One region of the Dehalobacter sp. MCB1 genome, then DNA from elsewhere that is predicted to be linked to it. Evidence: riboswitches for the same ligand, from Rfam matches in the RefSeq annotation. Region 1 holds a riboswitch; each other region holds the start of a gene.

What was found. Region 1 has a riboswitch for cobalamin ahead of A7K50_RS03790 (cobyrinate a,c-diamide synthase). Riboswitches for the same ligand answer to the same signal wherever they lie in the genome.
Region 2: linked by a shared signal. The riboswitch ahead of A7K50_RS08075 (energy-coupling factor ABC transporter permease) and the one ahead of A7K50_RS03790 (cobyrinate a,c-diamide synthase) in region 1 are both predicted to bind cobalamin.
Region 3: linked by a shared signal. The riboswitch ahead of cobT (nicotinate-nucleotide--dimethylbenzimidazole phosphoribosyltransferase) and the one ahead of A7K50_RS03790 (cobyrinate a,c-diamide synthase) in region 1 are both predicted to bind cobalamin.

The regions. Positions count from the first base shown of each region.
Region 1 covers NZ_LXPC01000006.1:22,883-27,097, reverse strand. Annotated here, with positions in the region: gene A7K50_RS03795 (bifunctional adenosylcobinamide kinase/adenosylcobinamide-phosphate guanylyltransferase) at 1-481, opposite strand, end outside; gene A7K50_RS03790 (cobyrinate a,c-diamide synthase) at 594-1,967, opposite strand; cobalamin riboswitch at 2,115-2,291, opposite strand; gene A7K50_RS03785 (ABC transporter ATP-binding protein) at 2,454-3,425, shown strand; gene A7K50_RS03780 (ABC transporter permease) at 3,460-4,215, shown strand, end outside.
Region 2 covers NZ_LXPC01000012.1:45,780-49,994, reverse strand. Annotated here, with positions in the region: gene cbiQ (cobalt ECF transporter T component CbiQ) at 1-707, opposite strand, end outside; gene A7K50_RS08080 (energy-coupling factor ABC transporter substrate-binding protein) at 691-1,017, opposite strand; gene A7K50_RS08075 (energy-coupling factor ABC transporter permease) at 1,035-1,775, opposite strand; cobalamin riboswitch at 1,907-2,101, opposite strand; gene rlmH (23S rRNA (pseudouridine(1915)-N(3))-methyltransferase RlmH) at 2,202-2,681, opposite strand; gene A7K50_RS08065 (alpha/beta-type small acid-soluble spore protein) at 2,826-3,035, shown strand; gene A7K50_RS08060 (2-hydroxyacyl-CoA dehydratase) at 3,120-4,215, opposite strand, start outside.
Region 3 covers NZ_LXPC01000010.1:59,591-63,805, reverse strand. Annotated here, with positions in the region: gene A7K50_RS06640 (hypothetical protein) at 1-342, opposite strand, end outside; gene A7K50_RS06635 (tetrahydromethanopterin S-methyltransferase subunit H) at 551-1,504, opposite strand; cobalamin riboswitch at 1,664-1,840, shown strand; gene cobT (nicotinate-nucleotide--dimethylbenzimidazole phosphoribosyltransferase) at 1,969-3,087, shown strand; gene A7K50_RS06625 (hypothetical protein) at 3,151-3,645, opposite strand; gene motA (flagellar motor stator protein MotA) at 4,010-4,215, shown strand, end outside.

The sequences.
Region 1 (4,215 bases):
TCACGACATCTGCAGCCGCGGCAATTGCCGAATTTATTTCAGCCAGTACACGGATATAGCCGGTCGTAAAATCATCATAGGCTTTGAAATCCTCAAATATCGTGCTGGTTACGATGACGGTATTCGGTACAGTCGCCGCTAGCAGCCGAATATCATTACTGATGCAATCAATGGCATCCTGCGGGCTGCGCTTCTGCAGATACATTTCATTGGCAATCAGGTTGCCCATACACTCGAGTAAAGCGGTATCGCAGCCGCTTAAAATAGGGATTTTCTCGGAAAGTCCGTAAGAAAACTCGAAGGTGTCGAACCCTTTGCCGTCCCGCATCCGACGGTGCTTGACAACCCGGTTGCGGCATTCTTCGTCTGAGGCAGTCATCGTTGCGATATAGGCCATCTTTCCTGTATTCAGGCTGACAGCCAAATTTTCCGCTATTTCAGACTTTCCACTGGCAACGCCTCCGCTAACCAAAGCCAACATTACTTACCGCCTCTTTCCTTTCACAAAAATATCCCTTCATATCAGTTGTCGTTTTATATCAGCTATCGTTCCGTTCAGCAAATGATTCAAATTTTTCCTGTTTACGCACACCTTACGAACCCATCCTGGCAGCCTGAAAGTCGCTGCATCTCCGGATAAACGAACGTGCAAACTCAGGGTTTCCCCAGAGATGAAGGTGGGGATAGCCGGCAACGAGGTTCTCATCGGCATGGATGCAGTCCCACATTTTGCTCCCTGATGAATTGACTGCCGTAAAACCGCCGCCATTGGCTGTTGAATCCGAATAATGAAATTCATGCGCGTTGATCTTGCCGCCTTTGCCGCACAGCAGGTTATCCTTTTGCGCCGTCAGCGTGATATAACCGAAACGGTTCAGTTTATCCGTCAGTACAGCGTCCCCTTCTAAATATCCTGCCATCGGATAAGGTTTGCCGTCCTTGTCAGCAATACGGTTCAATAAATACATAAACCCGCCGCACTCGGCTATGCAGGGAGTATTTTTAGCAAGAACCTGCCTGATACTTGACAGCATTGATGTATTCCCAGCCAGTTGTTCGGTATATAATTCCGGGTAACCGCCGCCGAGAATCAGTCCGTCGCATTCAGGTACGGCTTGATCCTCAAGCGGGCTAAAATACTGCAGTTCAGCTCCCAATGTTTCCAAAAGTTCGAGGCTGTCCTGGTAATAAAAACAGAAAGCTTTATCTCTGGCTACGGCGACTTTGACAGCAGAGATTTTCTCAATCGCGGCCTCATAATAGTCTATTTCCGCGGCCCCGCCTGCAATACGCAGCAGCTGGTTCAAATCAATGGATTCTCTGGCCTGTATGGCCAGAAATTTCATTTTTTGCTGAAGGTCTTTCACTTCTGATGCTGTAATTAATCCAAGATGTCTGCTTTCCAGTGCACATTCTTTGAGTTTCGGAAAGTAACCGACCACCTGGATATCCGTCTCTTTTTCGATCATTTCCTTATATTGCGGATATAGGGAAGGTGTAAGATTATTTAGAATAACGCCCTTGATCCCGTTGTCCGGTCTGAAACGGCAAAATCCCTGAATCAAGGCTGCAATTGAGATTGCTGAACCGGCACAATTGACAATCAGGATCACCGGCGTTTGCGTTGCTACCGCCAAATGGTAAGAGCTTGCCACGGTACTGCCAATGCCAAGCCCGTCATAATAGCCCATTACCCCTTCTAAAACAGCGACTTGGGCCTGCTCGGAATTCTTGACCAGCAAATACCGGCAAACCTCTTCCGATAACATAAATAGATCCAGATTTCGTGAGTTTGTCCCGATGACTTCGGTGTGAAACATCGGATCAATATAGTCCGGCCCGCATTTAAACGCAGCAGGATGAACCCCTTGCTCCAAAAGCGCTTGTAATACCGCGCAGGTAATTGTCGTCTTGCCGCTGCTGCTGCCTGCAGCCGCAAACATAATACGTGGAATAACGGCTTTCATGACTTGTTCTCCATTTCTATCGAAGCTCCATGGACATCAAAAAACCTCTCTAACCGGCGGTTGGAAGAGGTTTTACTTACAAAATCTGCAAACAGTCTCAAACACTTCTGCACGATTCGTATGCTACACCTTTCATCCTCCGTGAAAACAGTGCAAAACGGCTCAGGCAGGTCTTCCGACTCGGTTTCAAAGCAAATTCAGCCTTCCCATTGTAAACAGTGGCAACTTTGAATCTGCTCCACCTTACGGCGGCGGGACCGTACAGGTATTTCACCTGTTTCCCTATTATTGCAAAATAATGCAACCTAAGCGATTACATTATATCAGAAGACGCACAACGTGTCCACCCGCAATCTACTGGACAGTATATAGCCTTCTCTTCCCAGCCTTCTCCTACATGATATTTTCACAGATGCGGCCTTGCCCTTCTGCCCTCCTTTTGATACGCTAGGGAAAAAGAACAGCAATCCACGGAGGTACCCTCTCATGTCTTATTCTCTTCCAGCCGATATCATTTCAGCCCAAAATCTAACGAAACGGTTCGGAGATTTCACTGCCGTTGACACGATCTCTTTTACTGTCCGGCAAGGAGAGTGTTTTGGACTTCTTGGCCCAAACGGCGCCGGCAAAACATCCCTGGCCAGGATGGTCTTTGGCTTGTCACCCCGAACTGAGGGCCGCCTGACGGTTTTCAGCCAGGATATTTCGGAGCATTCCCGGGAAATTAAAGCACGTCTCGGTGTTGTTGCTCAGGAAGACAACCTTGACCCGGAACTGACGATTCTGGAAAACCTGCTGGTCTACGCCTCCTATTACCGACTGCCGAGAAGTATTGCCAGGGAACGGGCTTTGGAAATCCTGGACTTTATGGATCTTCGAAGTAAAGCCAATGCGGTCGTCGACGAGCTGTCCGGCGGCATGAAACGACGTCTGACAATCGGCCGTGCGTTGATCAACCGTCCGGAGCTATTGATTCTCGATGAGCCAACCACCGGGCTTGATCCGTACGCCCGTCATATGGTCTGGCAGCGTCTGCGGCAGTTAAAAGAAAGCGGTACGACCATGCTCCTGACAACACACTATCTTGAAGAAGCCAGTCATCTCTGTGACCGACTGATCATCATCAATCAGGGCAAAATCCTTGAGCAAGGTGTACCGAAAGATCTTATTGATAAGCATGTCGGTGCATATGCGCTGGAACTCGGAGTGAGTCCGGATATGCAAAATAAGCTCCTGAACTGGAGCGCTGAGTGGCTGAAATCTTATCAGCAAATTGGTGATGATCTGGTTCTCTATTCTGATCTCGGACCAGCTATGGCTGACAACCTGAATCAAAGAATTGCCGGTGAACACCTTCCTGTCAGCTATCAGCGCCTGAGACCTACAAATCTCGAAGATGTTTTTCTAAAACTGACCGGCGAAACGCTGCATGGTGTCCGCGGCGGTTTTGAGAAATAATCTCAAAACCGTTAATGATATGGAGGATAATAGGATGAAAATAATTAAGCTCGATCTTAACCCCGTGCTGACCTTTAAGGTATTCGTACGGAATCTGAAGGTTTTCGGTAAAACATGGAAAGCTAATATCATGTTTAACTTTCTGGAGCCGCTGCTTTATCTCTGGGCCATGGGCTTTGGTCTGGGTGTTTATATTACGCAGATCAACGGGCTTTCCTACCTTGATTTTCTGGCTCCGGGGCTGATCGCTTCTTCAGCGATGTTTGCTGTAACTTATGAGATGACCTACAACAGCTATACCCGGATGTCCAAGGAGAAAATATTTCACAGCATGGTGGTTACGCCGGTAAGCATGGACGACATCATCCTCGGCGAAATCCTGTACGGCACGTTCAAAGGTGCTCTTTACGGTGCGGTTTTCTTTATTGTCGTCGCTTTATTCGGCATTGTCCACTCCCTGTATGCCCTGCTCATCTTTGTCCCACTGATCCTCATGTCCGTCATTTTTTCCAATCTCTCTTTAATTTGGACGAGTCTCGCTCCCAATTACGACTCTTTCGGCTATTTTTTCACGCTGTTGATTTCTCCAATGTTTCTGTTTGCCGGAATCTTTTTTCCGATTGAAAGCTTGCCCGCCGCCATTCGTTTTCTTCCGTGGCTGACGCCGCTGTACCATACGGTTGAAACGGTGCGTCCACTGGTTCTGGGACAGGTTACTCCAGCAATCACCGGCCATATCATCTGGCTCTTAGCCGTTACGCTGCTGACATTGCCTTTCCCGCTGGTCATG
Region 2 (4,215 bases), on a different contig from region 1:
GTCCAATGGGTCTCCGCCTGCTCATGGATCACACTGAGCTCACCGTCATATCCCCTGGCTTCAAGCGCAATATACAGTTCATCCGCCCTCTGATAAGACCGGATAAAAAGTGACGAAGCCAGAGCCGCCAATGAACGGTATCCGGAGGAAAGCCCCGCATAGCCCAAGCGAGAATTCTGCGCCGTAAACATGGTGTCTGCCATTTCTAAAAATACAAAAATAAACCGGTAGATCAGTCCCATCAATTCAACCATCAGTCTTGGAACTTTAAGCTTCCGAAGAACTGCCAACAGGTCTACCATTGGTGTACTCAGCGATAAATAATACAGACAGGAAACCGCGCCAAGCGCTTTAAAAAACAGATTTGCCGCACTTAAAATACCGGACTGCGACACCCCGATATACATGCCAAATGCATATACAGAGAATACAAAAACATCTTTGTCCCCTGAAACATTGACCGCAATGGTTAAAACGCCGATCACTAAAAAGGAAAGTGGGACAAGCATAAGTCTAATAAAAATTCTAACAGGTGTACCGCCTTTGCAAACGGTATACCAGCCCATGATCAGGAGCGTCAAGATTGACACCGCAACGGAATCAGCCCAGAGACAGACCCCCAAAACCAAAACGGCTAAGACTAGCTTTTTCAATGGATTCGTTTGTTTAAGCCTGGATAAATAAGCGTATTTATCGATGTAAATCATTGTTTACCGATTCTTCCTTTTTCTTACGACCCCGCAGATAACCTAACCCGTAGCCCAAAACACCTGCTCCGACAGCTGCCTGAAGCGCAAACAACAAGCTTTCAATTTCTCCGCTAGGCGGCTCCCAAATTGGTGAGAACCAGGCCTGGTAATTCCCGTTAAGTTCTGCTATAGCTTGTTCAGCTTGGCTGTCAGCCCCAGCAAACTCCGCATTTTTTTGCACAATGAGGGGTATAACGGCAAGCGCTATGACAATCGTAATTAAAATAATATTTGTGATGATAACCCGATTTTTATTCTTCGGTTTCATCGTTTCTACAGACACTTTCAGACCTCCTTTGAAAGTATTTTTAAGTCTTTAAGCTCATCCCCTGCATAGGATGAAATCGCCTTAAATATCAGCACAGTCAAAATACCTTCACTGATCGCCAATGGTACTTGCGTTAAGGCAAAAATACCTAGAAACTTGGTAAGTGATGCCATAACGCCGCCTGTTTCAGCTGGAAACGCCAGTGCAAGCTGCACCGATGTCGTGACGTAAGTCAATAAATCCCCAAGTGCGGCAGCGAGAAACACAGCAAGCCACTGCGGTCCATTTGCTTTCTTCACCATTTTGTATGTAGCAAAAGCTACCAGCGGCCCCACAATGCCCATCGAAAAAGTATTTGCCCCCAATGTTGTCAATCCGCCATGGGCCAGTAAGACAGCCTGAAACAGCAGTATGATCAAGCCAATTACGGCCATTGCGGTCGGTCCGAACAAGATAGCGCCAAAACCAACCCCTGTAGGATGCGAACTGCTTCCTGTAACGGAAGGAATCTTCAGGGAAGACAAAACAAAAGCAAAGGCACCTGCCATCGCCAAAAGCATTAATGTTTTGGGATGCTCTCCAACAGTTCTTCTGATAGAAAAAAAACCAGCCAGAACAAAAGGTATTGCCAAAGCACCCCAAGTAATACACCAACCCGCAGGAAGGAAGCCCTCCATGATATGCATGGCATATGTCTGCTGGGGCAAGAACATAAACATAAGTACGAGACCCATTATCCAAATCTTTTTATTTATCATCGTCAAACTCTCCTATATAAGATATGAAACAAAAAACCTCTCAACATCTTACGTCGAGAGGCTCATATGCTAGGAAGTTTTCCTCGGTAGTCTTGCACATACATCCCCCTCTCTATCACTCGTAGAGTATATGGTGAGACACTAAAACAGGTAGGTCTTCTGGCTTAAGCATCATCGATCTTCAGACCTTCCCAGTTTCCCAGTGGTATACCTGAAGAACTCCACTTTCACAGCGGCGTGACCGCGCGGGCTTCTACCCGACTTTCCTTATTCATTGAATGATACGCTTATCAGCTTCATTCAACACCTGTTCTGCCTATTCAGTTTTAATCCTGATTCATTATATCGCTCTTTCGACAAGGAATCAATATTATTTTTACTTTAGCCTTGAACATATTAATTGAAGTATCTTTACCTCCATCAATTCTATTTGTGGTAGGGTTCCCCTTTGCTAATCTTGCACGCCCGGTAAATCTGCTCCAGCAGGATAAGCCTGATCATCTGGTGCGGAAAGGTAAGCTTCGAGAACGACCACCGGTAATCGGCGCGTTTTCGGATTTCATCTGCCGTACCGAGAGATCCGCCAATCACAAAAGTGATCCGGCTCTGGCCTGAAAGCCCTTTTTCATCAAACAAAACGGCAAGTTCGGGTGAAGAAAGTTCCTTCCCCAGAAGATCCAGCAAAACCACATAATCCTGAGGTGAAATTAATTTAAGAACCTTTTCAGCTTCTTTCTGTTTTACTCTTACTTCGTCGGCAGCTGATGCCCTTTCGGGGCATGGTTCGTCCTCAACTTCAATCATCTCAAGCCGGATGTACGCGCTAAGACGCTTGGCGTATTCCTTCAGCCCTTCTTTTAAATAATTTTCTTTGATTTTCCCTACCGCTAGAACTTTGATCTGCAGCATGTTTTCTCCAACTCCAGTCACTATGTTTGCGTCCAAACATTTGCAATCAAAAACTTGAAGGTTAAATCTCTCTGATATTGGATTATTTACAATGAAGATTTTTTTCAAAAGTGTCAATAATATTGATGGAGGTGAAAAAAAATGAGTAAAACAAGTGAAAGCAAAAAAAAGCTGCTGCAGAATCTAAAAATGGAGGCTGCGGCTGAAATCGGCCATCTTGATTTTGTAAGGGAAAATAACGATCACTATAAAGGCGATGTTACTGCCAGACAGAATGGTCTGGAAGGAGGCCCGATCGGCGGCCAGATGGTCAAAAAAATGATCGCCTATGCCAAACAGCAGATGAAATAGAATAACGGACTCATTTAGTATTCCTAATCTACTTCAATAAATATTCAAAACTTCTTCAGCCTACAATACTGAAGAGGTTTTTTGTTATATAATCTTCTGTTCGGAATACGACTGCTCTGTACCTTCTTCAGTGTTATGCAAAGCTGCCGCTTCCTCGCCGGGTGCAGATTGCATTTGCCCGGCGTTGTTATTCATTTTGTTTCTATCGTTCGTATTGGCATTATTGAGTGCTTCCGACCTCTCCATATTTTTGAAAGCGACTGAAAGCATCAGTTTAATTCTGTTGATCTGATTCACCTGGCTGGCACCCGGATCGTAATCGATTGGCACAATATTCGCCAGCGGGTAGTGCCGTTTAAGTTCGCGGACCATCCCTTTACCCGTGATATGATTTGGCAGGCAGGCAAACGGCTGCAGACAGGCAACGTTTGTTGCTCCGCTTTCTATCAGTTCCAGCATTTCTGCGGTCAGGAACCAGCCTTCACCGGTCTGATGTCCGAGATGCATGATCTTGCCGGCCATATCGGCCAACTCATAAATCGATTTGGGAGGATGGAAACGGTTGCTCTTTGCCAAAGTGCGTTTCATTACCCGGCGGTAGTTTTCCAATCGCCAGATAATATAGCGGCTGATAAGCTCGCTTTTCAGTGAGCCAGCGAGTTCTTTTCTTCTGAATATTGTTCCATACGCACAGTACATAAAGAAATCCATCAGATCCGGCAGAACGGCTTCGGCGCCTTCCTTTTCCAGAACATCCACAATAAAATTATTGGCAAATGGATGAAATTTGACGAGGATCTCCCCAACCACCCCGACCTTTGGTTTCTTAACATCCAGGATCTCAATATGATCAAAGTCCTTGATAATTCGGCGGATATTTCGGTGATATTCCCGCAGGTTCATCGCAGTCAGGGTCGGCTTTAGTTTCTTCAGCCATTTGGCCAGAAGATCATTCGTTTCTCCTTTATTTTTCTCATAGGGTCGTATGGCATTAGTTACGCGCATCAGCAGATCGCCATAAACCGTAGCCATCACGCAACGTTTGATCATCTTCATGGAAAGTTTGAACCCGGGATTGGATTCGAGACCGCCGGCATTAAGGGAAATAACCGGAATCTGTTCCATGCCGGCATCTTTTAAGGCTTTACGGATAAAGCCAATATAATTGCTGGCCCGGCAG
Region 3 (4,215 bases), on a different contig from region 1:
CAGCTTAATCATTAACAACCATAATAAAATATATAGGACGATTCTCATCCCTTGAAATACGGGTGCTTGAAGAATTTGAGCAAAGACACCTAAATGATCTGTATTTATCCCTACAAGATTGCCTAGAAATAACTCCTCACAGAAATAAAAGCCAATAAATATTGCGATAAGTGCGATAAATATTCCCCATATTTGTCTGGCATTTAACTGTTTTACCTGATAAAGTGTTTTAGACAAAAACGTTTCAAATGTGCCGAAGCATATTATGATCACTGCTCCTAAAATGGTTCCTAAAGCAGTACCACAAGCTATCCCTATTAAGATTCCGTATTTTGCAATCATATTATTGCCCTCACTTTTATCCGATTACAACACCAGTACCAATATATGGAAATGTATAGTCAAAAATTACTCCTTGTGGAATATTGGAAATAATTTCTAATATACAAATATATAAACAGCTCCTTCCAGGCAGTATCCTTAACAGGATCACTTCAGAAAGGAGCTGTTGTCCTATACATTCACTTACAAAATGTACAATAACTGTGTTTTATTTGGTTTTATCAAATTCTGTCAGTTTCTGAGCAAAATCACCATAAAATCTATACAGCGGATGTGTTGGACTAGCCGGCAGCTCCCCGCTTTCATCATATGCTAAGGTAGAAACCATCAGCGAAGCTGCAGCTACAGCAGGCAGTACGCTTGGCGCCCCTTTGATCGGCCCATAAAATAGGAAATCGCTCCACAGGACGGCCGATACTGCATGCACTGCAGCATTTATGGCGGAAAAGCCTTCCCCACCCCACATTTCCCGGCTTTCTTTCCACATATACGTCCCATTAGCAGGGGCTGATCCAACCGGCCAGCCGGTTTCCGCTTTGATTTGTTTACCTGCCAGGGCTGAAAAAGAAATAGACGGAAGATTCATTACGGTCGTATCGATTAAGACTGAGGAAAAATCTTTTGCTCCAATGGCTGTCAGCATTTCACGGCATGCCTGTACCCTGCCGGAAGGAGTCTGGTTCGTTTCATCGAAGACCTGCAGGACCACGTGTTTGATTCCCAATTCTTTTAATACCGCTGCCTGGCCGATCATGTCTTTATCCCAAGGTGTAATGCTGTTATATAAAATTTTGTCCTGAATACCAAGGCTGGCAGCATATTCTGCCGTATCAAGACGCGCTTTTTCGCCCCAAATGTCAATAGCAAAAGGGCGGTTGCTGATTGTAAGGTAAAAATCAATATATTCCTTCATCTCATCTGCGGAAACCGCTGTCATAGCGACTATGGCAGGTATCCCTGTCTGATCGGACAGCTCTTCCTGCCTGAGAATGTATAAACGGGCTTTTTCACGATCAAATTTCCTGTCACGGCGGCTTTCTAGAATACGGTCTCCGTTATGAAATATTGAGGATATAAGCAGAGGCGGATTATCTCCAGGTTGGCCACCGATAATCATGTCACAGATACGGCAAACTTTTGGTGTTAAGTCATATTTAAACATTTTTTCTCCAATATCTCTTTGGATGATTTAGCAATCGTATTATACCATATATTATTGTAAATAACCATTATTTAACAGCAATTGCCAGATTGAGCGATTATTAAAAATTAATTTGACTTGACTTTATTTATGATTTTCGTTATCTTAATAGAAGTTGAATATATGTATACAATCTTAGGTGCCCCACTAAGGGGAGAATAGGAAAATCGGTCTAATCCGATACGGACCCACCACTGTATAGACGAGTCCCCGCTGATCCACTGGCGTATGCTGGGAAGGTGCGTTCAGGACGTTTGAGTCTGAGTCAGGAGGCCTGCCTAAGAGGTAAAAGTCTTTCCTGGGTAATGGAAAGCGGCGGTGATGACGGCAAAATCCCGACCACAAGAAAATTTGTGGTGGGGTTTTATTTTTTATCGGCTACGGATGGCCTAACAAATAATTTTATTTAATTGGAGGTTTTTTAAATGAGCAGCCTTACAAAATTTCATGGTTTGGAAAATCTGAAAAATGCGACTGGGCAGGAACTTGAAACTGCGTTACAAGAACTGATGGGCGGAATCAAAGCGCTCGATCAGGAAGCTTTGGCAGGTATGAAAAGCCGTGTAGATGCGAAAATTAAGCCCCTCGGAAGCTTAGGTGTCTTAGAGGATATTGCACAACAGCTCGCAGGCATATTTGGCACTACACACCCCCAAATCAATAAAAAAGCAGTCCTGCTTATGGCCGGAGATCATGGTGTTGTCGTCGAAGGCGTCAGTGCTGCACCTCAGGAAATCACGAAACAAATGTTCTATAGTTACCTAAATGGCGGTGCAGGCATCAATGTCCTCGCCCGGAACGCCGGAGCAGATGTTATTTGTACGGATATCGGCATTGCCACCCCATTCGACGCTCCTGAACTTATGGCCTACCGGGTTAAAAACGGAACAGACAATATGGCGAAAGGACCGGCAATGACCCGTCAAGAGGCCATACTTGCAATACTGACTGGTGCAAGGATTGCCGCCAATGCGATTGACTCTGGTGTTAATCTGTTAGCAACAGGTGAAGTCGGTATTGGCAATACAACACCGAGCGCTGCCTTAATCTCTGTGTTTACCGGTCACTCTGTTGAGGATGTTACTGGCCGCGGAACGGGCTTAAAAGATGATGCCCTGATTAATAAGCAAAACGTGATTAAATGCGCAATCGAAATTAATCAGTGTGACCCTGCCTCGCCGATTGATACCCTGGCTAAAATTGGTGGACTCGAAATTGCTGCGCTCGTTGGAGCAATCCTCGAAGCTTCCTATCAACATGTACCGATTATCCTCGATGGCATCATTTCATCTGCTGCAGCAATAACCGCAGCAAAACTGGCACCCCTATCCACTTCCTATATGATTGCTTCTCATAGTTCAGAAGAGCTTGGACAGCATCTAGCTCTTCATCAGCTTGGGCTCAAACCTAGACTTGACTTCCATATGAGACTTGGAGAAGGCACAGGTGCCGCCTTGATGTTCCCGATGGTCGAGGCAGCCCTTAAAGTCGCTGATGAAATGGCCACATTTGAACAAGCTGCAGTTACCACTGGAGACTTCTAAAATCTGCAAAGAAAGATAAAAAAGACATGTAGGGCATAATCCGTTCATGTCTTTTTTGCATATTCATCGATATTCAATAAGCCTTTCATTTTTCTTTTGTTCAAGATTATATTTTAAATCTGCGACACGCTGGACATAACCATCAGGATCATATAAGCCGCCGTCTTCTACCATCTTAAGAATGTCTTCAAGGCCGTAGTGATTAGATAACAGCATCAGATCAAAGACAAACTCATCGGCATAGCCTTGATCAACCCAGTAATTTCTGTAATATGCCAACTTCTCTATGTCTGACTTTGCAGTAGTGATTTGGATATTATTAATTCCTTCGGCTCGATAAACTGCCAAAACCAATTCATACGACAAATCATTTTCTTTACAAAGATTAAAGATAATGCCCTGGGGGTCATTCGGCAAAATGACATAAATCACGGAAATCTCCTGCGCAGTAGCAGACATTCCTTCTGCTTGTTGAACGGAGTGAGAGCAAACATATACAAGGATAACAATAGGAATGATAACGAATAAGCTACGACTAAAACCTTTTCTAACAAACATGATGCCCACCCCTTGCTTATTAAATTTTCTAGTTATTCAGAATACTAAAGCCCCTTTCAAGAATCAAGACCTTAAAATATAAATTAGTGTGTATTAGACAATATTCTTAATATTCTGATATTATTATATCATAAATATTTTGTCCGATATATATCATTATCTTAGGATCAATATTTATTTTATAGCTATATGTTTCTTTTTGATAATATATGCTGTCTGTTAAAAACTAATAAATATTTTCTAAAAATGACAGTATTCTCTAATATTTTCTATTAATGAGCTGGTTAAAAAATCTGCATAATGATACAATATTTTTATAATTCGCAGACTATCTGTAGATAAAAATTTAATAAAGGGTGTAAGAATGGACATTTTTTTAATTATTGGAATCGTTGTAGGCGCTCTTGCCGTAGTCGTAGGCATGATTGTCAAAGGAGCCAATGTAGCTGTGCTGTTGAATCCAGCTGCGGCCATTATTATTCTGATCGGGACAACTGCAGCCGTGATGAACTCATTCCCAAGAAAAGAATTCTTGAACATTCCGAAAGTATTAGCTGCCCTTTTTCGAGA